DNA from 2 places in the Virgibacillus natechei genome. Region 1 is predicted to be linked to the other one. Evidence: predicted binding sites of a transcription regulator. Region 1 holds the regulator's gene; the other holds the start of a gene.
The links. Region 1 encodes CtsR, which represses protease genes until heat stress. Its sites were predicted from a motif close to ATGGTCAATAAAGGTCAAACA; they were not measured.
Positions count from the first base shown of each region.

Region 2: the regulator CtsR is predicted to act here: its motif matches at 7,782-7,802, upstream of clpP (ATP-dependent Clp endopeptidase proteolytic subunit ClpP).

Region 1 covers NZ_CP110224.1:201,241-213,057, forward strand. The annotation lists rRNA gene rrf (5S ribosomal RNA) at 1-64, shown strand, start outside; gene OLD84_RS01235 (MgtC/SapB family protein) at 354-1,052, shown strand; gene OLD84_RS01240 (CtsR family transcriptional regulator) at 1,426-1,893, shown strand; gene OLD84_RS01245 (protein-arginine kinase activator protein McsA) at 1,906-2,454, shown strand; gene OLD84_RS01250 (protein-arginine kinase McsB) at 2,451-3,518, shown strand; gene clpC (ATP-dependent protease ATP-binding subunit ClpC) at 3,532-5,958, shown strand; gene radA (DNA repair protein RadA) at 6,464-7,837, shown strand; gene OLD84_RS01265 (PIN/TRAM domain-containing protein) at 8,006-9,100, shown strand; gene gltX (glutamate--tRNA ligase) at 9,297-10,766, shown strand; T-box leader at 10,813-11,036, shown strand; gene cysE (serine O-acetyltransferase) at 11,085-11,756, shown strand; gene cysS (cysteine--tRNA ligase) at 11,737-11,817, shown strand, end outside.
Region 2 covers NZ_CP110224.1:2,505,712-2,517,528, forward strand. The annotation lists gene OLD84_RS13010 (UDP-N-acetylmuramoyl-L-alanyl-D-glutamate--2,6-diaminopimelate ligase) at 1-640, shown strand, start outside; gene OLD84_RS13015 (ABC transporter permease) at 709-1,635, opposite strand; gene OLD84_RS13020 (ABC transporter permease) at 1,650-2,651, opposite strand; gene OLD84_RS13025 (ABC transporter substrate-binding protein) at 2,776-4,476, opposite strand; gene OLD84_RS13030 (ABC transporter ATP-binding protein) at 4,513-5,490, opposite strand; gene OLD84_RS13035 (ABC transporter ATP-binding protein) at 5,465-6,496, opposite strand; gene OLD84_RS13040 (shikimate kinase) at 6,813-7,349, shown strand; tRNA gene OLD84_RS13045 (tRNA-Arg) at 7,416-7,489, opposite strand; gene clpP (ATP-dependent Clp endopeptidase proteolytic subunit ClpP) at 7,853-8,446, shown strand; gene OLD84_RS13055 (HPr family phosphocarrier protein) at 8,489-8,743, opposite strand; gene whiA (DNA-binding protein WhiA) at 8,914-9,858, opposite strand; gene OLD84_RS13065 (gluconeogenesis factor YvcK family protein) at 9,895-10,857, opposite strand; gene rapZ (RNase adapter RapZ) at 10,860-11,744, opposite strand; gene OLD84_RS13075 (8-oxo-dGTP diphosphatase) at 11,770-11,817, opposite strand, start outside.

The sequences.
Region 1 (11,817 bases):
TTAAGCTCTCCAGCGCTGATGGTAGTTGGGGCTTTGCCCCTGCAAGAGTAGGACGTCGCCAGGCTTTAACAATAAAAGCATGAATGCAAAATTTGCATTCATGCTTTTTGTATTATATATGGTATTATATATAGAATAAGTTAGTATGTTGGATCAATTTCATAAATCTTAACTCAAGTCTTCAACATAGGAAGCACTTCAAGTATGTATGAAAAAAGAAATTTTTAAATCCTTTTTACTGCTCAAAACGAAACACTACTTCGTTTATATTTTTTGTATGAATAAATTAGAGATTATATATATACACATGAGTATATCACAACATATTGGTATATAAGAAAAGGAGATCAAAAATGCAGGAAGCTCTTCAGCATGTATTTGGAGATGATTTTTTTACGATAATGATCCGCGTGCTAATTGCATTGCTTTTATCAGGGATAATTGGTTTTGAACGTGGATTGAATAATCATTCTGCTGGTTTTCGTACACATATTCTTGTGGGTGTCGGAGCTTGCTTAATGATGCTTTTTTCTTTTTATGGTTTCGAAGAATTTATAGAAGAATATAATAATATTCGATTTGATCCAGCAAGAATCCCATCTTATGTTATTAGTGGGATTGGCTTCCTTGGAGCAGGAACGATCATTGTATATGGAGGAACGATTCGCGGCTTAACTACTGCGGCTTCAATTTGGACAGTTGCTGGGATAGGATTGGTAGTAGGTGCAGGAATGTATGGAGCAGCTATATTTACAACATTTATAATTTTACTTAGTTTGGTTTTCCTGAATAACTTTGAAAAACTATTCACAAAAGGAAATTCTTCAAATTTAATTGAAATTATAGCTTTACCAGATCTACAGATAAATGAAGTTATCTCTGCATTTGAAAAGTTCGATTCGGTAATAAAAAAAGTAGAAATTACGAAGTCAGAAAATAATATAAGAAATATCTTTGTGAAAATTGAACGGAAATCTAATTTGGATAGAGTGGCTTTAGTTGAAGAAATCTCCAAAATTGAGCATGTTAAAAATATATCTGAGATAAAATAATCAAATTTACTTGGGAACTTTACACATTAAATATGTTGTAAAGTTTTTTCTTTGTTTTGAATCTCCTTTTTTTGTCTAACATATATATAGGTTGAGAATGCTACTATTTTTATTGAATAAGAAATGCTCGAAAATACTTATCAAGCCACCTTACCGTTTGCAACTTTTATGAGGCTACTTTTTTTAGAAAGGTTAGCATTGGTCAGGCCGTAAATGTCGAGTTCCAACTCCCGCACTTATGTAGTCCTATTTGCAAAAAATACGTAGGAATAGAAAACAAGGTATTTGCATCTCACATATTTTGGAGTATAATAAAAGCATAGTCAAAGATAGTCAAAGTCAAAGGCTTATACAACGAAGAGGAGGTGGGCTCATGAGTAATATTTCAGATGTGATTGAGCAATATTTAAAAGAGATTTTGCAATCAAGAGGACAAAATACCATCGATATAAAACGAAGTGAAGTTGCTGATCAGTTTCAGTGTGTCCCCTCGCAAATTAATTATGTGATTAACACCCGCTTTACTGTGGAAAAGGGATATATAGTAGAAAGTAAACGTGGTGGCGGTGGTTACATTCGAATCATACGAATTATACATCAAGAAAAGTCTGAACTTATTGATGAAATTATAGAGATGATTAACCCCACAGTTACACAACAAGCTTCAATTGATGTGCTGGATAGGCTTTTAGAAGAAAATTTAATCACTGAGCGGGAAGCAAAAATAATGTTGAGTGGAATTGATAGAAATACACTAGCGTTTCAGCTTCCTCTCCGGGATGAAGTACGTGCTCGTGTGTTAACAGCTATGCTTGCTCAGTTAAAATACTTAATCAAGTGAGGGGGAAACACAATGGAATGTCAAGAATGCCAACAGCGTCCGGCTACATTCCACTTTACTCAAGTGATAAATGGCGACAAAAAGGAAGTCCATGTTTGTGAAGAGTGTGCAATGGAAAAAGGATATATGACGTCCCCAGAAGAAGGGTATTCTCTTCATAATTTACTTGCAGGCTTGTTTAACTTTGATTCTGCAATTATGGAAAGCAAGCAAAGTAATGCTTATAAGCAAGAAAATGAGCTAAAATGTTCCCATTGTGAGATGACACTTTCGCAATTTAAACAATTAGGGAAATTTGGCTGCGCAGCTTGCTATGATACGTTTTCTGGGCGACTTGATCCAATATTTCGTCGTGTACATTCAGGGAATACACAACATTATGGAAAAATACCTAAACGTCAAGGTGGCAATTTGCATACAAAGAAACAACTGGAAAGTTATAGAACAGAATTACAAAAATTAATTGGAGAAGAAAACTTTGAAGAAGCCGCAAAGGTAAGGGATCAAATTAGAGCATTGGAACAAGAAAATGGCAATACGGAAGCAGGTGATAATTCATGACATTAAAACGATTCATGAATGAAGCAATCAGTCCTTGGATGCGTGAGGAAGGCCCGGATAGCGATATTGTTTTAAGTAGTCGTATCAGACTTGCAAGAAACTTCTCAAGCGTTTCTTATCCTATTTTTGCTGATCGGGTAAAGTTAACGGAAATTCGTGATTTTTTCAAAGAGGAATATGAACATCGGTCTTTTCAGGATTATGAAGATTTTGCATTTATCTCTATTCAGGATTTATCAGATGTCGAAAAACGTGTATTAGTAGAAAAACATCTTATTAGCCCGCATTTATCAAAAAACGAGGGGGCTGCTGCAACCATCATTTCAAAAAATGAGCAGGTATCGATTATGATAAATGAAGAGGATCATATTCGTCTCCAGCTTTATTTTCCAGGTTTCCAATTATCTAAAGCATTGGAAAAAGCCTTTCAGTTGGATGATTGGCTGGAGGAAAAGGTTAACTATGCCTTTGATGAGACAAGAGGATATTTAACAAGTTGTCCAACAAATGTTGGTACGGGAATGCGCGCTTCTGTTATGATGCATCTTCCTGCGTTGGCAATGACAAAACAAATTAATCGAATGATACCAGCGATTAACCAGTTGGGGCTCGTCGTTCGAGGGATCTATGGAGAAGGCAGTGAAGCACAAGGGAATATCTTCCAAATATCGAATCAAATTACATTAGGGAAATCAGAAGAAGATATTATAGGTGACTTACAGAGCGTTGTTAACCAGTTAATTGAGCATGAAAGGAATGCAAGAAGTCATATAATGAAACAATCAAGTACGAAGTTAGAGGACCGCATTTATCGTTCCTATGGCGTGTTGGATTATAGCAGGGTTATTGGATCAAATGAAGCAGCAATATGCTTGTCAAATGTACGATTGGGAATTGATTTGGGTTTGATAAAAAATGTTTCTCGTAACATACTTAATGAATTAATGATTCTTACACAGCCAGGATTTTTGCAACAATATGCAAAGGCGACATTAAGCGCAGATGAACGTGATAAACTTAGGGCGACACTAATCCGCGAACGATTACAATTGGAGAACCGATAGGAGGAAATAATATATGATGTTTGGACGTTTTACAGAAAGAGCACAAAAAGTATTAGCTTTATCACAAGAGGAAGCAGTAAGACTTGGACATAGCAATATTGGTACAGAACATGTTCTTTTGGGACTTGTGGGTGAAGGAGAAGGAATTGCTGCAAAAGCATTGGAGTCGTTAGGGCTAGAAGTTTCTAAAATTCAAGAAGAAGTAGAGAAGCTAATCGGTGTTGGAAAAGAACCAATGAAGTCGATTCACTATACACCAAGAGCGAAAAAAGTGGTGGAATTATCCCAGGATGAAGCAAGAAAACTTGGACACTCTTATGTTGGAACAGAGCACATTCTTTTAGGTCTGATCCGTGAGGGTGAAGGTGTTGCAGCTCGCGTACTAAACAACCTCGGTGTGAGCTTAAATAAGGCAAGACAGCAAGTGCTTCAGCTACTCGGGAGCAATGAGTCACAAGGCGGGAGACAAGGGCGTAATAATCAGCAGTCAAGTGCAAATACACCAACCTTGGATTCCTTAGCAAGAGATTTAACGGTAATTGCTAAAGAAGGAAGTGTCGATCCCGTTATTGGTCGAGGCAAAGAAATTGAACGCGTTATCCAAATATTAAGTCGCCGGACAAAAAATAACCCCGTATTAATTGGGGAGCCTGGTGTCGGTAAAACTGCTGTTGCAGAAGGTTTAGCACAGCAAATTATTGATAATGAAGTTCCTGAGACATTGCGTGATAAACGCGTAATGACACTTGATATGGGGACAGTGGTAGCAGGTACGAAATATCGTGGTGAATTTGAAGATCGATTGAAAAAGGTAATGGAAGAAATACGCCAAGCAGGCAACATTCTTCTATTTATTGATGAGCTGCATACACTCATTGGTGCAGGAGGAGCTGAAGGTGCGATTGATGCATCGAATATATTGAAACCTTCCCTCGCACGTGGCGACCTGCAATGTATTGGTGCAACGACACTAGATGAGTATCGTAAATATATTGAAAAGGATGCTGCACTGGAGCGTAGGTTCCAACCAATTCAAGTAGATGAACCAACATTAGAGGAAACAGTTCAAATTTTACGTGGTCTACGTGACCGTTATGAGGCACATCATCGTGTAACCATCACAGATGATGCGATTGAAGCTGCTGCAAACCTATCCCATCGTTATATTTCAGATCGCTTCCTGCCTGACAAAGCGATTGACTTAATTGATGAAGCGGGTTCAAAAGTTCGATTAAATTCATATACGATTCCACCTAATTTAAAAGAGTTGGAACATAAACTTGGTGACGTGCGCAAAGAAAAAGATGCATCCGTACAGAGCCAGGAGTTTGAAAAGGCAGCATCGTTACGTGATAACGAACAGCGTCTGCGTGAAGAATTGGAAGAAACCAGAAAGGAATGGAAGGAAAAACAAGGGCAAACAGACACAGAAGTAACGGTTGAAGATATTGCTAGTGTTGTTTCGATATGGACAGGAGTTCCGGTCTCAAGGCTGACGAAAGATGAAAGCGAACGCTTGATGAACATGGAAGAAACGCTGCATAATCGTGTTGTTGGCCAAGAAGAGAGTGTTAATGCGGTAGCTCGAGCTATTCGAAGAGCTCGTGCAGGCTTAAAAGATCCGAAACGTCCTATTGGCTCGTTTATATTCCTGGGACCTACAGGTGTTGGTAAAACGGAGCTGGCTCGAGCATTAGCGGAAACAATGTTTGAAGATGAGGAAGCGATGATCCGGGTTGACATGTCGGAATACATGGAGAAACATTCGACCTCTCGTTTAGTTGGCTCGCCTCCTGGCTATGTAGGCCATGAAGAAGGTGGTCAGTTAACAGAGAAAGTTCGAACAAAGCCATATTCTGTTGTTTTACTTGATGAAATAGAAAAGGCGCATCCAGATGTATTTAATATTTTATTACAAGTACTGGAGGATGGCCGTTTAACAGATTCAAAGGGACGTGTTGTTGATTTCCGTAATACGGTTCTCATTATGACTTCCAACGTTGGAGCTAGTGAATTAAGGCGTAATAAATATGTCGGATTTAACCTTGGCGAAGAAGGTTCGGATTACAAGGATATGAAAGCCAAAGTGACAGAAGAAATGAAAAAGGCATTCCGACCAGAGTTCTTAAACCGTATTGATGAAATGATTGTATTCCATTCACTGGAAAGAAAGCATATGAAGCGTATTGTCACATTAATGATTGACCAATTAAAAGAACGTTTAGCTGACCAAGATATCGAATTTTCGTTGACCGATAAATCGATAGAAAAAATTGCAAATGAAGGGTTTGACCCTGAATATGGCGCTCGACCATTGCGAAGGTCAATTCAGCATAACATTGAAAATCTATTGTCAGAGGAACTTCTCAAGGAAAACATTACAAAAGGTCAAAAAGTGAAGGTTGGTTTAAACAATAAAGGTGAATTCACTTTACTATAGGGGTTTAAGCGAATTCCCCTCCTTTGCTTAATAGATAAAGTTGTTTTCTAAAAGATTGGGACTGTGGTTACTCGTCCCACCGAAAAGAATTGTTGTTTTTAGCACAAGATCTATAAAAGACGAAGTAACTACCAGGTTGATTTCCGCTGCGTACAGTCGCTTTCCGCGGGCACGGCTTTGCCCTGGCAAGGAGGCTCACGGGTCACCCTAAGGTGCGCGTAGTGTATTTCCGTAGCGGGGTAAAAGTATCATCCCTTATTTCAAGTTACGTCATCTTTTATATCAACTATGGAGATTTAAAAGCAACAATACTTATGAAAAGAGCCATAGATAAAAAGCTAGAAGCATCGTCTTCTAGCTTTTTATCATAGATCATTTTTCAGCTAGAACATGAAATTGTGGCATTACTTTGGAAACTTTTAAACAAATTGATAGATTGCTGTAACCTAAAAGGACGAAAAAAGGTATATAATAGAGGAATGAATGAATGAAGGGGTAGAGTGCTTTGGCAAAACGGAAAACGAAATATGTATGTCAGGAATGTGGATATGAATCAGCTAAATGGATGGGAAAATGTCCTTCCTGTAATGACTGGAATACATTAATTGAAGAAGTTGAAGCATCAAGTGGCAGAAATCAGCATACAGTAAGCGGGGGCGTAAAAAATGCTAGTAAACCAGAAAAAATAACTGCTATCGAATCGGAAAAAGAACCTCGGATGACAACCTCGATGATGGAATTTAACCGAGTGCTGGGTGGAGGAATTGTTCCTGGATCTTTAGTGTTGGTTGGTGGTGATCCTGGTATAGGTAAATCAACATTATTATTACAAATTTCCGCCCAATTAGCTGATAAAAACCTCTCTGTATTATACATATCAGGAGAGGAATCAACTCGCCAAACAAAGCTTCGTGCAGATCGATTAGGGATTAAATCTGATTCACTCTATGTTTTGGCTGAAACAAACTTATTTGATATCACGAAACAAATTGATGAAATAAGGCCATCTTTTGTTGTCATTGATTCGATTCAAACCATTTTTAAAGAGGAAGTACAAAGTGCTCCTGGAAGTGTACCTCAAGTACGAGAGAGTACAAATGAATTAATGAAAATAGCGAAAACGAACGGCATCCCAATCGTTATTGTTGGACATGTAACGAAAGAAGGTGCTATTGCAGGGCCGAGAATGCTCGAACATATGGTAGATGCAGTGCTTTATTTTGAAGGGGAAAGGCATCACATGTATCGAATTTTACGGGGGGTCAAAAACCGCTTCGGAAGTACCAACGAAATGGGTATATTTGAAATGAAAGAAGAAGGGCTTCGCGAGGTGATGAATCCTTCTGAAATATTCCTAGAGGAACGTTCTCAAGGGGCTGCTGGATCTACTGTTGTTGCTTCTATGGAGGGAACGAGGCCTGTTTTAGTTGAAATACAGGCATTAATTTCTCCGTCCAGCTTTGGAAATCCGCGTAGAATGGCTACAGGAGTTGATGCTAGCCGAGTACCTTTATTAATGGCGGTATTAGAAAAAAGAGTCGGTTTAATGCTGCAAAATCAAGATGCATATATTAAAGTTGCTGGTGGAGTGAAACTTGATGAACCCGCTATCGATCTGGCAATTGCTGTTAGTATTGCCTCCAGTTTCCGTGATCAAGCAACCTTACCAGAAGATATTTTTATTGGAGAAGTGGGGTTAACAGGTGAGATAAGGCGTGTTTCTCGTTTTGACCAGCGTGTTCAGGAAGCAGCAAAACTAGGTTTTAAACGTGTTATTTGTCCCAAAAAGAATTTGGATGGCTGGAAAATCCCAAAAGGTATTCAAGTTGTTGGTGTGGATACCGTTCAGGAAGCATTAGATACAGGTTTGGCAAGATAATCCAGAAAAAAGTATTGATAATGTTATTTACTTATGCTATAATTTAATGTTTCCCAAATTGATAACATGCCAGAGCTATGCTATTATTTAATTAGTATGATAGTTTTTCTTTATTATAGGATTATTTTTTATTTTAAAAGGCAATAATAAGGACAGGAGGTGACAGTGGTGCTGAAAAATATTGTTCATTTATTTTTTATTATTTTAGGTGGTACCATGGGGTATTTATATATACCATATTTGATTAATTTATTTGATTTTACGCAAGCAAGTTGGTTAGCATCGGCATATCTAGGCATGATAGTAGGTGCAATTATATTCTTTCTTATTTCCTACTGGCTCGCAGGTTATATCGTAAAATCATTAAAATGGGTAGAAGACGCGCTCATTAAAGTCCCTGCAGTAGATTTATTTTTTGGTAGTGTAGGGTTGATACTGGGGTTAGTTATTGCTTACTTTATTAATATGCCACTACAGGATATTAACATTGGAATTGTCTCACAAGTACTACCGCTCTTTATTATGATTTTATTAGGTTATCTTGGATTTCAAGTTGGGTTTAGACGTAGGGAGGAATTCGTCAACTTATTAAATGTGAATAAAAAAGAGCAAAAAAGAAGGCCGTTAGATGCCGATGCTCGTGAATCCAATCAACCAAAAGCAAAAATCCTTGATACAAGTGTTATTATTGATGGCCGGATAGCGGATATTTGTCAAACAAATTTCCTAGAAGGAACGATTGTGATCCCACAATTCGTTTTAGGGGAATTGCAGCATATCGCCGACTCTTCAGATGCATTAAAGCGAAACAGAGGACGCCGAGGATTAGATGTGCTGAATCGAATTCAAAAGGATTTGCCAGTTAAAGTAGAGATTTATGAAGGCGACTTTGAAGAAATACAGGAAGTTGACAGTAAGCTGATTAAATTAGCTAAAGTTATTGGTGGAATTGTTGTAACGAATGATTTTAATTTAAATAAAGTGTGTGATTTACAAAGTGTACCGGTATTAAATATTAATGATCTAGCAAATGCGGTTAAACCAGTCGTATTGCCAGGAGAAGAACTGGAAGTGCAAGTAATTAAGGATGGAAAAGAACATAATCAGGGAATTGCCTATTTAGATGATGGAACGATGATCGTCGTGGAGGAAGGAAGAAATTATATTGGAAAAACGATTGAAGTACTAATAACTAGTGTTCTACAAACCTCTGCTGGCAGAATGATTTTTGCAAAACCAAAATTACTTGAAAAAGCACAGTAAAAAGGGTATAACTTATAGAGGATACCATGAAAAAAGTGATAACAGACTATGTTATCACTTTTTGTTACACTAGTATCTGAGTAGTACATGACAGCACCTTATCTTCTAGGTAGATAGGGAACGCTTTTTGAACATCCTCTTTAACGAATGCCAAGTTTTCTAAATATAAACGTTTAACGATGAAAGGGGCAATACCATGACAAATGAAGTTCGTGTACGTTATGCGCCAAGTCCAACAGGTAATCTACATATAGGGAATGCGCGTACGGCATTATTTAATTATTTATATGCAAAACATTTCGGTGGGAAATTTATTATTCGGGTTGAGGATACGGATGACAAACGAAATGTAGTTGGTGGAGAAGAAAGTCAGCTTAAGTATTTAAAATGGCTCGGTATTGATTGGGAAGAAGGAGCTGATGTTGGTGGAGACTATGGCCCGTATCGTCAGACAGAGCGACTTGATATATATAATAAATATGTAGAGGAATTGCTTGAGAAAAACCTAGCCTATAAATGTTACATGACAGAAGAAGAACTAGACGCTGAACGAGAAGACCAACGTGCAAAAGGACAAGTACCGAAATACGCAGGTGCGCATTCAAATTTAACACCGGAGCAGATTGCTCAATTTGAAGAAGAAGGTCGCCAGCCTAGTATTCGTATGCGTGTCCCTGCTAATCAAACGTATACGTTTAACGATATAGTGCGTGCTAACATTACGTTCGAATCAAGTGATTTTGGTGATTGGGTCATCGTGAAGAAAAATGGTATCCCAACGTATAACTTTGCGGTTGCGATTGATGATTATTTAATGAAGATATCACATGTTCTGCGTGGGGAAGAGCATATTTCTAACACACCGAAGCAAATGATGGTCTATGATGCATTTGGTTGGACTCCGCCAAAATTTGGTCATATGACGCTAATTTTAAATGAAGATCGCAAGAAATTGAGTAAGCGCGATGAGCATATCTTACAATTCATTGAGCAATATCATAATTTAGGGTATTTACCTGAAACATTATTTAATTTTATTACGTTACTTGGCTGGTCTCCAGTTGGCGAGGAAGAAATCTTCGATAAGAGCAAACTGATTGAAATTTTTGATCCAGAACGCTTATCTACATCGGCAGCTATTTTTGATCCTCAGAAATTAAAATGGATGAGCAATGAATATATTAAAGCATCAGACCTTCAAACAGTAATTGATTTAGCAATGCCATATCTGATTGAAGCTGGTAGATTGTCTGAAGATATGGATGAAGACAAGCGGACCTGGGCAGAAAATGTAATTGCTTTATACAGAGAGCAACTTCGTTATGGTGCGGAGATTGTCGAATTAACCGCGTTATTTTTCAATGAAGCGATTCATTATGACGAAGGCTCTATGGATGTTCTTGAGCAGGAGCAGGTACCTGAAGTGTTGCAGGTGTTCACAGATAAACTTATCCACTTGGAGGATTTCACGAAAGATGCTATAAAAGCAGAAATTAAAGCAACACAAAAAGAGACAGGTCATCGAGGGAAAAAGCTATTTATGCCTATTCGTGTTGCAACTACTGGGCAAACGCATGGACCGGAACTCCCTATGGCTATTGAGTTGTTAGGAAGAAATGTTGTTTTAACAAGGCTGGATAAAGTTTTAAAGCAAATTGGAGCTTAATTAATTCACATTACAGCAAAAATGTAATATAGTATGAGTAATAAAATAGGGAACGTTTAACGAGGAAAAGTAGAAAACGGAGGCCTTATTCAGAGAGAATCACCACTGGCTGCGAGTGATTTTAAGGATCGTTTTTGAAGTGCCCCTCCTGAGTCTGTTATGGAATGCTAGTACATAACAGCGGAACTCTACCGTTATTTAGAGCATAAGTTGGGAGGAGATTTTATCTTTTCCAAACAGAGTGGAACCACGTTTCAAAGCGTCTCTGTGTATCTATTACACAGAGGCGTTTTTTCTATTAAGGGAGGTTAGTTTTAAATGGGGATATTCAAGCGGATGAAAGAAGATATGGCGGTTGTATTTGAACAGGATCCAGCAGCGCGGAGCAATATGGAGGTACTTTTGACTTATTCTGGTTTGCATGCCGTTTGGTTTCACCGGTTAGCCCACGCATTCTATAAAAAGAATTTATTTTTTATAGCAAGGGTTATCTCACAAATAAGTCGCTTTTTTACAGGAATAGAAATTCACCCAGGTGCGAAGATAGGCCATAGCCTTTTTATCGATCATGGAATGGGTGTTGTGATAGGAGAAACATGTGAAATTGGAAATAATGTAACTATCTTTCAAGGGGTTACATTAGGTGGTACAGGTAATGAAAAGGGAAAACGTCATCCAACCATTAAAGATAATGCACTTATTTCTACTGGAGCCAAAGTATTAGGTTCATTAACAGTTGGCGAAAGCTCTAAAGTAGGTGGTGGTGCTGTTGTTGTAAAGGATGTACCTGACCATTCCACCGTTGTAGGTGTACCAGGGAGAGTTGTCGTGCAAAATGGTGAGAAGGTACGAAAAGATCTGGATCACCATAAACTGCCGGATCCGGTCGCTGATAGATGTGCGGAATTGCAAAAGGAAATTGATGAATTAAAAATAGAATTAGCTACGTTGAAAGAAGGAGAATCTCCATATGCCGATAAAAGTTTATAATACACTAACACGTCAAAAAGAAAATTTTCAAGCGCTTCGTGATGGAAGAGTAAGCATGTAT
Region 2 (11,817 bases), 1.6 Mb from region 1:
GGCATTTAGCGTTTTACATAATGATGAAGAATATCGATTTGAAACAAGCTTGATTGGTATGTTTAATATTTATAATTTAACTGCAGCAATTTCAACATGCTTACTCGAAGGTATGGACTACTTAACGATTAAGAATCAGGTAAAAACATTTAAGGGAGTGCCTGGCAGACTTGAAAAAGTTCTTACGGATGAAAGAAATATTTATGTCGATTATGCGCATTCACCAGATGGTTTAGAAAACGTGTTGGAAACATTGAACAAATTAAAAGGAAACAATAAGATTATCACTGTGTTCGGTTGTGGAGGAGACAGAGATACTGAAAAAAGACCTTTGATGGGGAAAATTGCTGAAGAACGAAGTGATGTGGTTATTGTAACATCAGATAATCCTCGTACTGAAAAAGAGGAATTAATCATGGAAGATATTAAATTCGGTATGGAAAAACAGCCTATTTCACTAACAAATAGAGAAGATGCTATCAAAAAAGCAATCGACATGTCCACCTCAGAAGATTTAATACTGATCGCAGGAAAAGGACATGAGAATTATCAAATCATTGGAAAAGAAAAAATAGAATTCGATGATAAATTAGTCAGCCTCGAGATTTTACAAAGTCGTAAAAGCCTAATTTCATCATAATAAACAGATAGTATCCTTAAGATTAAAGGGTACTATCTGTTTTTCCCCGCAATATCTATCAATCCCATTTAATTCTTCATCTTCGGATCCAGTGCATCCCTCAATCCATCACCTATTAAATTAAACCCTAAGACAACTAACATAATAGCTACACCAGGTACAATTAGCGTCCAAGGAGCCAACTGAATAAAATCACGTGAGTCTGCAAGCATTTTTCCCCATTCTGGAGTCGGTGCCTGTGCTCCCAGTCCAAGAAACCCTAAAGCCGCCGCTTCTAAAATAGCTGTTCCAAATCCAAGGGTTGATTGAACAATAATCGGGGCTGCGCTGTTTGGTAATATATGATGTAATAAAATTCGTCCATTCTTCATTCCCTGTGCTTTTGCTGCCATGATATATTCTTCCTCACGTAGGCTAATTACTTTCGAGCGAACTAGTCTACCGAAAATAGGAATATTTATTATGGCAATTGCAATTAATGCATTTTGCAAAGAAGCTCCTAAAATAGCTACAACTGCAATGGCTAATAGAATGCTTGGAAATGCAAGTAATATATCAAATATACGTGATATAATCATGTCAATCCAGCGGCCGAAATACCCGGCCACAATCCCCAATAACGTCCCAAAGACTAAAGCACCTGTTACAGCAAAAAAGCCTACTTGGAGAGAGACTCTTGCCCCATAAGCTATTCGTGTAAATATGTCTCGTCCAAGATCATCCGTTCCAAGCCAATGCTCAGCGGATGGTGACTGTAATCTATTAGCAAGCTCCTGATCCTCATATCCTGAAGAGGTTAGAAGCGGTGCAAATAACCCAAGACATATAAAAAAAACAATTATAATGACTCCCGCAAATGCAAAGCGATTTTTCCGTAACTGTTTCAATGTATCCTTCCAGGGAGAAATCGCTTCAATTTCTTCTGTATCCAATTGCTGACCACTTTTTGCAGGGTTTGCTACTTGCTGTTCTGATCGTTTTTCTTTTGTCTTCATCGAAACGTCCCCCCTTAATAGTTAATCCGTGGATCAATAAGTTTATAAAGTATATCAACAATTAAATTAATAAATACAAAAATAACCGCGATGACAAGAATACCTGACTGAATGACTGGATAATCCCGATAACTTATTGCTTCATAAACATACCTTCCGATACCAGGCCAACTAAAGATAGTCTCGGTTAGAATAGCGCCGCCCAAGAGTACGCCTGTTTGTAAGCCAATAACCGTTACAACTGGGATGGTAGCATTTTTTAATGCATGCTTGTAAATGATCATAAATTGACCCGACCCTTTTGCACGGACTGTTCGAATATAATCTGAATTCATCACCTCAAGCATACTGGAACGTGTCATTCTAGCGATAATTGCCATTGGAATCGTACCTAAAGCAATACTTGGTAAGACTAAATGCCTTAAACTCGTTATAACTCTGGAAAAATCCAGATGAATGAGTGAATCTAATACGTAAAAATACGTAATTGGGGCTATCGGGTCTCTACTATTTTCCCTTCCGTATGCTGGAAGCCAGCCAAGCTCCTGGGCAAAAACCCACTGTTCCATTAATGCTAACCAAAAAACCGGCATCGATACACCGACTAGTGCAAAAAACATTGCTAGAAAATCAAACCACGAATTTTGCTTCCATGCGCTTATAATCCCAGCATTAACACCGATAAAAACGGCAAATATAATAGCAAAAAAAGTTAACTCAAAGGTAGCAGCTATGTAGGGCCATATTTCACTGCTTATTTCTGATTTTGATCGTAGGGAAGTTCCTAAGTCCCCTTGAAGCAAATCCGTTACGTAAATACCATATTGAATAGGATAAGGCTCATTAATCCCCATCGTTTCTTCCAAGTCTTCGATGGCTTCTGCTGTTGCCGTTTCCCCTAATATTACCTGTGCTGGATTCCCTGGTATAAGATGTACGATAGAGAATGTGATTAATGTCATCCCAATTAAAACAGGAATGAGCATTAATAAACGGCGCATAATATAGGCAAACATCATTTCACCCCTATTCTATTTATAATCGAAGAAACAATAACTATAACTGGGTAGGCGTACAGAACTTGTCTTTCTTATTAGATAGAAATGGGGCAGTAGTAAGCAACTACTACCCCTTGAAATCTTAGTTCGTTAACTCTACTTCTGTTAATGGTTCACTTGTTGAAGGATGTGGTACATAATTTAATACATTACTAGAAGTTGCTAAAACAGGAGTAGAATGGACTAATGTCACCATTGGTGAATCTTCTGAAATTAGCGCCTGAGCTTCTTGATAAAATGCTGCGCGTTCATCTTGATCAACCGATCTTTTTGCTTCGTCTAACAAGTCATCCACTTCAGGATTCTCATAAAACTCTCTGTTACTACTACCTATATTATCTCCATGTAGTAAACTACTTAAGAAATAATCCGGATCTCCATTTGTTCCTGACCAACCAAGCATATACATTTCATGTTCCCCATCCATTGTCTTATCAAGATAAGGAGCCCATTCTTCTCGCACGATCGTTACATCAATTCCTATGTCTGCTAAATTATTTTGAACAATTTCAGCAGTTGTCTCTGGATCTGGCATATACGGTCTTGCTACAGGCATTGTCCAGAGTTCAATCTCTAGACCATCCTCGTAACCAGCTTCTGCCAGTAATTCCTCTGCTTTGTCGAGATCATATTCATAGGCTTCCACATCATCGTTATATCCCATATAACTAGGTGGAAGTGGATTTTTAGCAGTATTTGCGTACCCAGCATATAGTGCGTCAGCAATTGCTTGTTTATCAATTGCATAATTAATCGCATGACGCAAATCCGGATTATCTAATGGTTCTTTCTCAACATTAAAACCTAAATAGCCAATATTATTCTCTGCACGTGTAAACAATTCTAACCCTTCTTCGGATTCAATTCCTGCAGCATCATCTGGATTCAATCCATCCATGATATCTATCTCACCTGAACGAAGTGCAATCAAACGTGCCGCATTATCAGGTACCACTTCGAAGACTACTTGATCAAGATGTGGTAATCCATCAATACGATAATCCTCATTTTTTTCCAGAACAATCGAATCATCTTTGCTCCAGCTAACAAATTCAAACGGCCCAGTTCCTACCGGGTTTTCGTTAATTTCGGGTCCAAATTCTTCAAAAGCTGCCGGAGAAGTTATCCCAAAATAACTCATGCCCATATTTTGTAAGAAGAAACCTAATGGTTGTGATAAAACAAATTCTATTTCATGATCATTTACAACATTGATCTCATCAATTACGTGCCCATCATCTCCTTTGAAACCACCGAACATGGTTCCATACATGGAGTACACATAATTATCATCCGCAAATCCATATTCATGCTCCGGATCTGACCAACGTTCAAAGTTTGTTTTTACTGCATCGGCGTTAAAGTCCGTCCCATCGTGGAAAGTGACACCTTCCTCCAAATAGAACGTATAGTTTAAACCATCACCTGAAACATCCCAGTCATGCGCTAACCCTGGTTGCAGTTCAAATGAATCTTCTTCAAATTGTAGTAAACTTTCCAGTACTTGAACGGTCACACGAGATGACTCACCATCTGTCGTACTCGATGGGTCTAAACTTTCAGAATCACCGCCACGGGCAAATAATAGAACTTGGTCCCCGTCTGCTTCTGTGTCAGCTTCTGAATCTGCATCGTCATCACTTTCTTCAGCGTCACCCTCTTCTTCCACTCCATCCTCTTCCTCTGATGAAGCAGAATCTGCTCCACCATCTCCACTACATGCTGCAAGTACTAAAATAAAAGCAAGCATTAGAGCAAATAAAAATGAATACTTCAACTTCATGCCTTTTCCCCCTCTTTTTATAAAAATTGATAAATTCTATTGCACGTCACCATAAAGGTGGCATGCAACAAAATGATTATCCTCAATCTCTTCAAACTGTGGCCTGACCTGCTTACAAATATCCATTGCTTGTGGGCATCTTGTGTGAAATGCACAGCCAGCAGGTGGGTTCGCAGGACTTGGTACATCCCCCTTTAATATAACGCGGTCCCTGGGGACATCGGGATCTGGCGAAGGTACAGCCGATAAAAGAGCTTGTGTATATGGATGTTTCGGTTCATCATATAATTTATCTTTCGTTGTTAATTCAACCATCCTACCTAAATACATCACACCAACCCGATCACTTATGTGTTTCACCACACTAAGGTCATGCGCAATAAAAACATACGTCAAATTAAATTCATCTCGAAGCTCTTCCATCAAGTTCAATATTTGGGATTGAACAGATACATCTAAGGCAGAAACAGGTTCATCACAAATGATTAGTTTCGGATTATTCGCCAATGCCCGAGCAATGCCTATTCGCTGTCTTTGTCCCCCGCTGAATTGATGTGGATACCTAGAGGCGTGATAAGCACTTAAACCTACAATCTCCAATAATTCCTGAACACGCTCTTTTCGTTGTTCAGACGAAAGTTCACTGTGAATTAACAGTGGCTCATTAATTATTTTTTCAACCGTATGCCTCGGGTTCAGGGAAGCATACGGATCCTGGAATATAATCTGCATATCACGTCTTAACTGTCGCATTTCTTCAGGGTTTAAATTGGTTATGTTTCGATCCTCGAACCTTACTTCTCCTTCAGTTGGCTCCATTAGGCGCAGAATTGATTTACCTGCTGTAGATTTTCCACAGCCTGATTCTCCTACTATTCCAAGGATTTCTCCTTCCATGACCGCGAATGAAACACCATCCACTGCTTTTACTTCCCCTACTTTCCTCCCAAAAACGCCACCATTTATATCGAAATATTTTTTTAAGCCTTTAACTTCTAATAGTGGATTCGGCATTTTCTGCCTCAGCTCCTTCCTTTCCGCCCTTCTCATCGTATAAGAAGCAACGACTTACGCGATTATTTCCTAGGGAATAAAGCTTTGGACTTTCCCCGAAACAACGATCAAAAGCAAACTCACAGCGAGGTGCAAAATGGCAGCCAATCCGTTCCATCTTGGGCTTAGGTACAGTACCTGGAATCGAATAAAGTTTTTGCTCCCTTTCGTGAATTTTAGGCAAGGAACGAATTAGGCCCTTGGAGTACGGATGCTTTGGATCTTTTAAAATTTCTCTCATTGTACCTTCTTCCACAACCTGACCAGAATACATGACCGTAACTCGATCACAAATTTCCGCAACAACCCCTAAATCATGAGTGATTAATAAAATAGCAGTATCTTTTTCTTTATTTAAACTTCGCATTAAATCCAATATTTGTGCTTGAATGGTGACATCCAATGCTGTCGTTGGCTCATCAGCAATTAATAATTCTGGATCACAGGACATCGACATCGCAATCATCACACGCTGTCTCATTCCACCGGATAATTGATGTGGATATTCGTCGATAATAGCTTCTGGTCGTGGTATTTCCACTAGCTTTAACATATCGATTGATTTACGACGCGCTTCTTTCTTACTCATTTTTTGATGAAGACGAATTGCTTCTCCCATCTGATTGCCTATCGTAAATAATGGGTCCAAAGAGGTCATTGGTTCTTGAAAAATCATGGATATCTCGTTTCCACGTATTTTCTTCATACGAGCTTCCGTTGCATGAGCGAGATTTTCTCCTTTAAAATTAATTTCACCATTAACAATTCTACCTGGTGGACGAGGTACCAAATGCATAATAGATAAAGATGTTACACTTTTCCCACACCCTGACTCACCAACTATACCAACCACTTCACCTTTATGTACGTTTATACTAACACCATCTACAGCAGGGATTTCACCAGCATCTGTAAAAAAATGTGTATGCAAATCGTTTAATTCCAGAACGACGTCTGAATGTGACATGATCCTGTCCTCCTTTATGCAAGCGTTTTCTAAAAACGTAAATTATATTAAGTTTTTCTACTAGTACTTTTGATGCCAATATTGAGAATTTTATAATTAATATGTTACTAATATACTTAATAGTACCTAATATTGCAAGTATATTTTTAAAGTGTAGAGTACATTCCATTTTTTTACGTTTCGTTTTTTCCCTAAATAGTTCTTTTAAATCATGACTGTTTTATAAACCGCCTAACCAAAAATTCTAGCATCTTTTTACAAATAAATAGAATTAGATTATACTATTTTTAACCAATAAGATAGAAAGAGGCATATTATGGATACTGATGAGGATTTGCTTAGAGAGAAAGATCTTGTGTTGATAGGGTTTATGGGTGTTGGTAAAACGACGATTGGTAGAGCATTGGCCAACAAATTACAATGGGATTTTATAGACATAGACGAAGAAATTGAAAAAACATACAGCATGCCAACTTCTCAAATATTCCAAACGATAGGAGAGGATGCCTTTCGCGCCAAAGAAAAAGATATGATTAAAAATTACACAGGCATTGAAAAACTAAAAATCATTTCTGTTGGCGGTGGAGCTTTTTTACAAGATGAAACGAAGAAACTCTGTTTATCGGAATGTATTGTGATCTTCCTGGATATCTCATGGGAGGTATGGCAAGATAGAATTAGTTTACTAGTCGATAGTAGGCCGGTGTTACAAGGAAAAACCATTGATGAAATGGAGAAGCTATTTTATGATAGGCAATCTACTTACAAGGATCACCATTTCAGGGTGAAAACCGATGATTATTCAATTGATGAAACGGCTGACTTCATTGTTGACTCTATCCTAAAGAAGTAGTGTCTGTACATAAGAAAAGACAAGGGGAAATGTTGCTAGCGCCCTTGTCTTTTCTATGCAATGAAGTGCGCCCAGAGGGATTCGAACCCCCGACACTTGGTACCGGAAACCAAAGCTCTATCCAACTGAGCTATGGGCGCATGAGATTTATTCGTTAGAAAACTTGCATTCACGCATTAGTCGAAATGCCCTAGTTGCACTTATGCAGTAAGAAAAGTATACTTTTCTTCTGCCAAAAATTATTATAACCCTTCACCCTCATATATACAAGTTAGAAAACTTGACATTTGTTAAAGAGATTCTTTAAAAGCATTCTTTGCTTTGTTAGGCAGCGATTTCTTACTGCCAAAAAATAGTCAACCAGGTTTATTTTAGTGATAGAAGGGTATGATGGAAAGTGTGATTTATACTAAAATATTTGTTGAACGTTTTTGTTTGACCTTCATTGACCATTTAGTTATCATGAAAATAGATTGTTTACCAGATAAGGGAGGATTTTTTACATGAATTTAATACCTACAGTTATTGAACAAACCAACCGAGGAGAACGCGCATATGATATTTACTCACGATTATTAAAAGATCGTATTATTATGCTTGGAAGTGGAATCGATGATAATGTTGCGAACTCAATCGTAGCACAATTGCTTTTCCTTGAGGCTGACGATCCAGATAAGGATATTTCACTTTATATCAACTCACCAGGAGGATCCATCACGGCTGGTATGGCAATATTTGATACGATGCAATTCATTAAACCTAATGTATCAACAATCTGTACTGGAATGGCAGCATCAATGGGCGCATTCCTGTTAGCTGCAGGTGAAAAAGGAAAACGTTACGCACTTCCAAATAGTGAAGTAATGATTCACCAACCATTAGGCGGTACACAGGGTCAGGCAACGGATATCGAAATCCATGCAAAACGTATCGTTGAAATGAAAAGAAAAATGAATGTGATTCTTGCTGAGCGTACCGGGCAACCAATGGAAGTAGTTGAACGTGATACGGAACGTGATAACTTTATGACTGCTGAAAAATCAGTTGAGTATGGTTTGATTGATAAGATCTTAGAACGTAATAATACCGAAAAATAAAGTAAAAACTCCCTTTCATCGTATATGAAAGGGAATTTTCTATTATGAACTGGATACAAAGGTAATTAAATGATTTAATGCTTCTTCTTCATCATGGCCTTCAGCAATGATTGTAATCGTCTCTCTCCTCGTTACAGCTAAGCTCATTAGTCCCATAATGCTTTTCGCATTGACTCTTTTTCCCTCTTTTTCAAGAAAAAGATCTGCTGCGTACCGGTTTGCTTCTTGAACAAATAACGCTGCCGGTCTTGCTTGCAAGCCTGTATCCAATTCTACTTTGATAGATTTCTCAACCATGTTGTCATCTCCTCTAAGTTCGTAACCGTTATCATCAATAATCAATTCTAATCAGCAGTCCCTCGTGGCACGGACACGATAGACTGCTGATCTAATAGGTAGCACCGTTTAAATTATCATTATTTACCACTATTATATCATAACAAGGCATAGGAATTCTATTTTCCTTCTTATAACAACTGCCCTTGCTTAATTTTATTTGCAAATTCATCGATCTTCTTTAATCGGTGATTAACACCGGATTTTGAGATTTTCCCGCTTGATACGTGTTCCCCTAATTCCTTTAATGACAATTCCTGATGCTGCACACGTAACGTCGCAATTTCCTGTAGTTTTTCTGGTAATTGATCAATTCCTACCGTATTTTCAATTAACTTGATATTTTCAATTTGCCGAAATGCTGCACCAATTGTTTTATTTAAGTTTGCTGTCTCACAATTTACCAGGCGATTCACCGAATTACGCATATCACGAATGATGCGGACATCCTCAAATTTAAACAATGCATTATGTGCTCCGATTATATTTAAGAACTCTGTCATCTTCTCAGCTTCCTTAATGTAAACAATATAGCCATTTTTTCGTTCCAATGTCCGTGCTCGAAGATCAAACTCGTTTATCAATTCACATAAGGAATCATTATGCTCTTTATGAAAATTAAAGATCTCTAAATGATAAGATGATGTTTCAGGATTGTTTATCGATCCACCTGCAAGAAACGCTCCACGCAAATAGGATCTTCTTAACTCATGCCCTTCTATGTACTTTTTTGATATGGACCGTACTAGTGTATATGGATCTCGCAATATATCCATTTCCGATAAAAGAATCCGTACATCTTCCTTCAATCGCACAATATAGACATTATTCTTTTTTAGTTTCATTTTTTTACGTACTAATAATTCAACAGGAATTTTATAAATGGATTTAATTAACGTATAGATTCTACGGGCGATTGCAGCATTTTCAGTTTGTACATCAAGCACATAGTCATCTCTTGAAACAGAGACAGCTCCATTCATTCGAATTAATGCCGCAAGCTCTGATTCTATACAGGCCTTATCGCCTAATTCCATGCCTGTTAATTCTTTCTTTATTTCAGATGCAAAGGACAATTTGATCCCTCCCTTGTTGCGATGTTAAAGCAGCTTTTATTCTGTTTCTATAATGGAGTAAAGTAATTTAGAAATTTTTGTAGTATCGTGCCTTAAGGTCGGTTTTGAATGGTCAATAATATCTCCTTCGATTATCTGCAACCCCATCTCGAGTAGACGATCCGTATCATAAACGACTGGTTCAGCATTTTCTTCTGCATAGACAGCACGGACTGTTTTTTCAATTGGTTCGTTATGCACAACGATCGAATTCACACTTCCTTTTCCAACGTGGTTGATGATTGCTTGGACATGCTCGGAAGCTGTATAACTTGTTGTTTCACCAGCCTGAGTCATGACATTACAGACATAAACTACTTTCCCTTTGGTGTTTCTGATTGCTTCGTCCATTTGTGGCATGATCATGGCTGGTAGGATACTGGTATACAAACTTCCTGGTGCAATCACAACTAAATCAGCTTTTTCGATTGCCCGAACTGCATTAGGCAATGGATTAATTGGCTGTGGGCTAAGGAATACCTTTTCTATTTGTTTATTCGAAAGAGGAATATTGGATTCACCAGATATAATGGTCCCATCCACCATTTGTGCATGTAAGGCCATATTTTCATTCGATATGGGGTATATTTTTCCTTTTACATTTAATACGCGGGATATCTCTTTAATACCTGTATTAAAATTACCAGTAACAGACGTCATGGCAGCTAATAATAAATTACCCATTGAATGGCCGGATAAACCATTACCTACTGCAAATCGGTGCTGAAAAAGTTCAAGTAACATTGGTTCAGCATCAGACAGCGCAGCTATTACATTACGTATATCGCCTGGCGCCGGAATTTCCATTTCTTCCCGTAGTCTTCCTGTACTCCCACCGTCATCAGCTACCGTTACAAGTGCTGTTAAGTGAATGGGCAGTTCTTTTAATCCGCGTAAAAGAACAGGCATACCAGTCCCCCCACCTATCACAACGACTCGTGGATGATTAACTTGACTCATAGCTAATGTCCCTTTCTTTTATCTATATCACGATGGCTAACATGTGTTATATAATTAGAAGATAGTTCTTTTGTGAAGTGTTCTGCCAGTGTTACAGATCGATGCTGTCCTCCTGTGCATCCTATAGCAACCACAAGCTGTGACTTTCCTTCTTTTTTATATTGCGGAAGCATAAACTGTAGTAGATCAAGCACTTTTTCAATGAATTTCTGTGTATCCGCCCACTTAAAAACATAGGACGAAACCTCAGTATTCAATCCTGTTAGAGACTTCATATGTGGGACATAATGCGGATTTGGTAAAAACCTAACATCAAATACTAAATCAGCATCGATTGGCAAGCCGTATTTAAACCCAAATGAAACCATGTGAACAGAAAATGTTTCTTGTTTTTCCTCTGTATATTTTTCAACTATTTTTTCTCGTAATTCTTTCGGCTTTAAATTAGTCGTATCAATAATACGTTGGGATCTTCCTCTTAATTCATCCAAAATTTCACGTTCCTGTTGAATTCCATTTAAAGGTAAACCCTCCACTGCTAATGGATGCGAACGCCTTGTTTCCTTATATCTGCTCACAAGTGATTCATCCTTCGCATCAAGAAAAAGGATATGCTCTTGAAGCCAGTCTTCTTCCCCTAAGACATCTAACGCCTCAAATAATGAATCAAAGAATTCACGCCCACGTAAATCCATTACAAGTGCAACTTTTCGAATATTGTTTGTCGAGTCTTTCATTAGTTCGAGAAATTTTGGCAGCAGGGTCGGTGGTAAATTATCCACACAATAATACCCTAAATCCTCGAAGCTTTGAACCGCGACCGTTTTTCCGGCCCCAGACATCCCAGTGATAATGACTAATTTTGTTTCCTGTTCTCCATTTCTCATCTAAAAATCTCCTTTTACCAACCCATTAAAGTGTCGAAGCATCCAAACGCAAATCAAGCAGTTCGTAATCTTC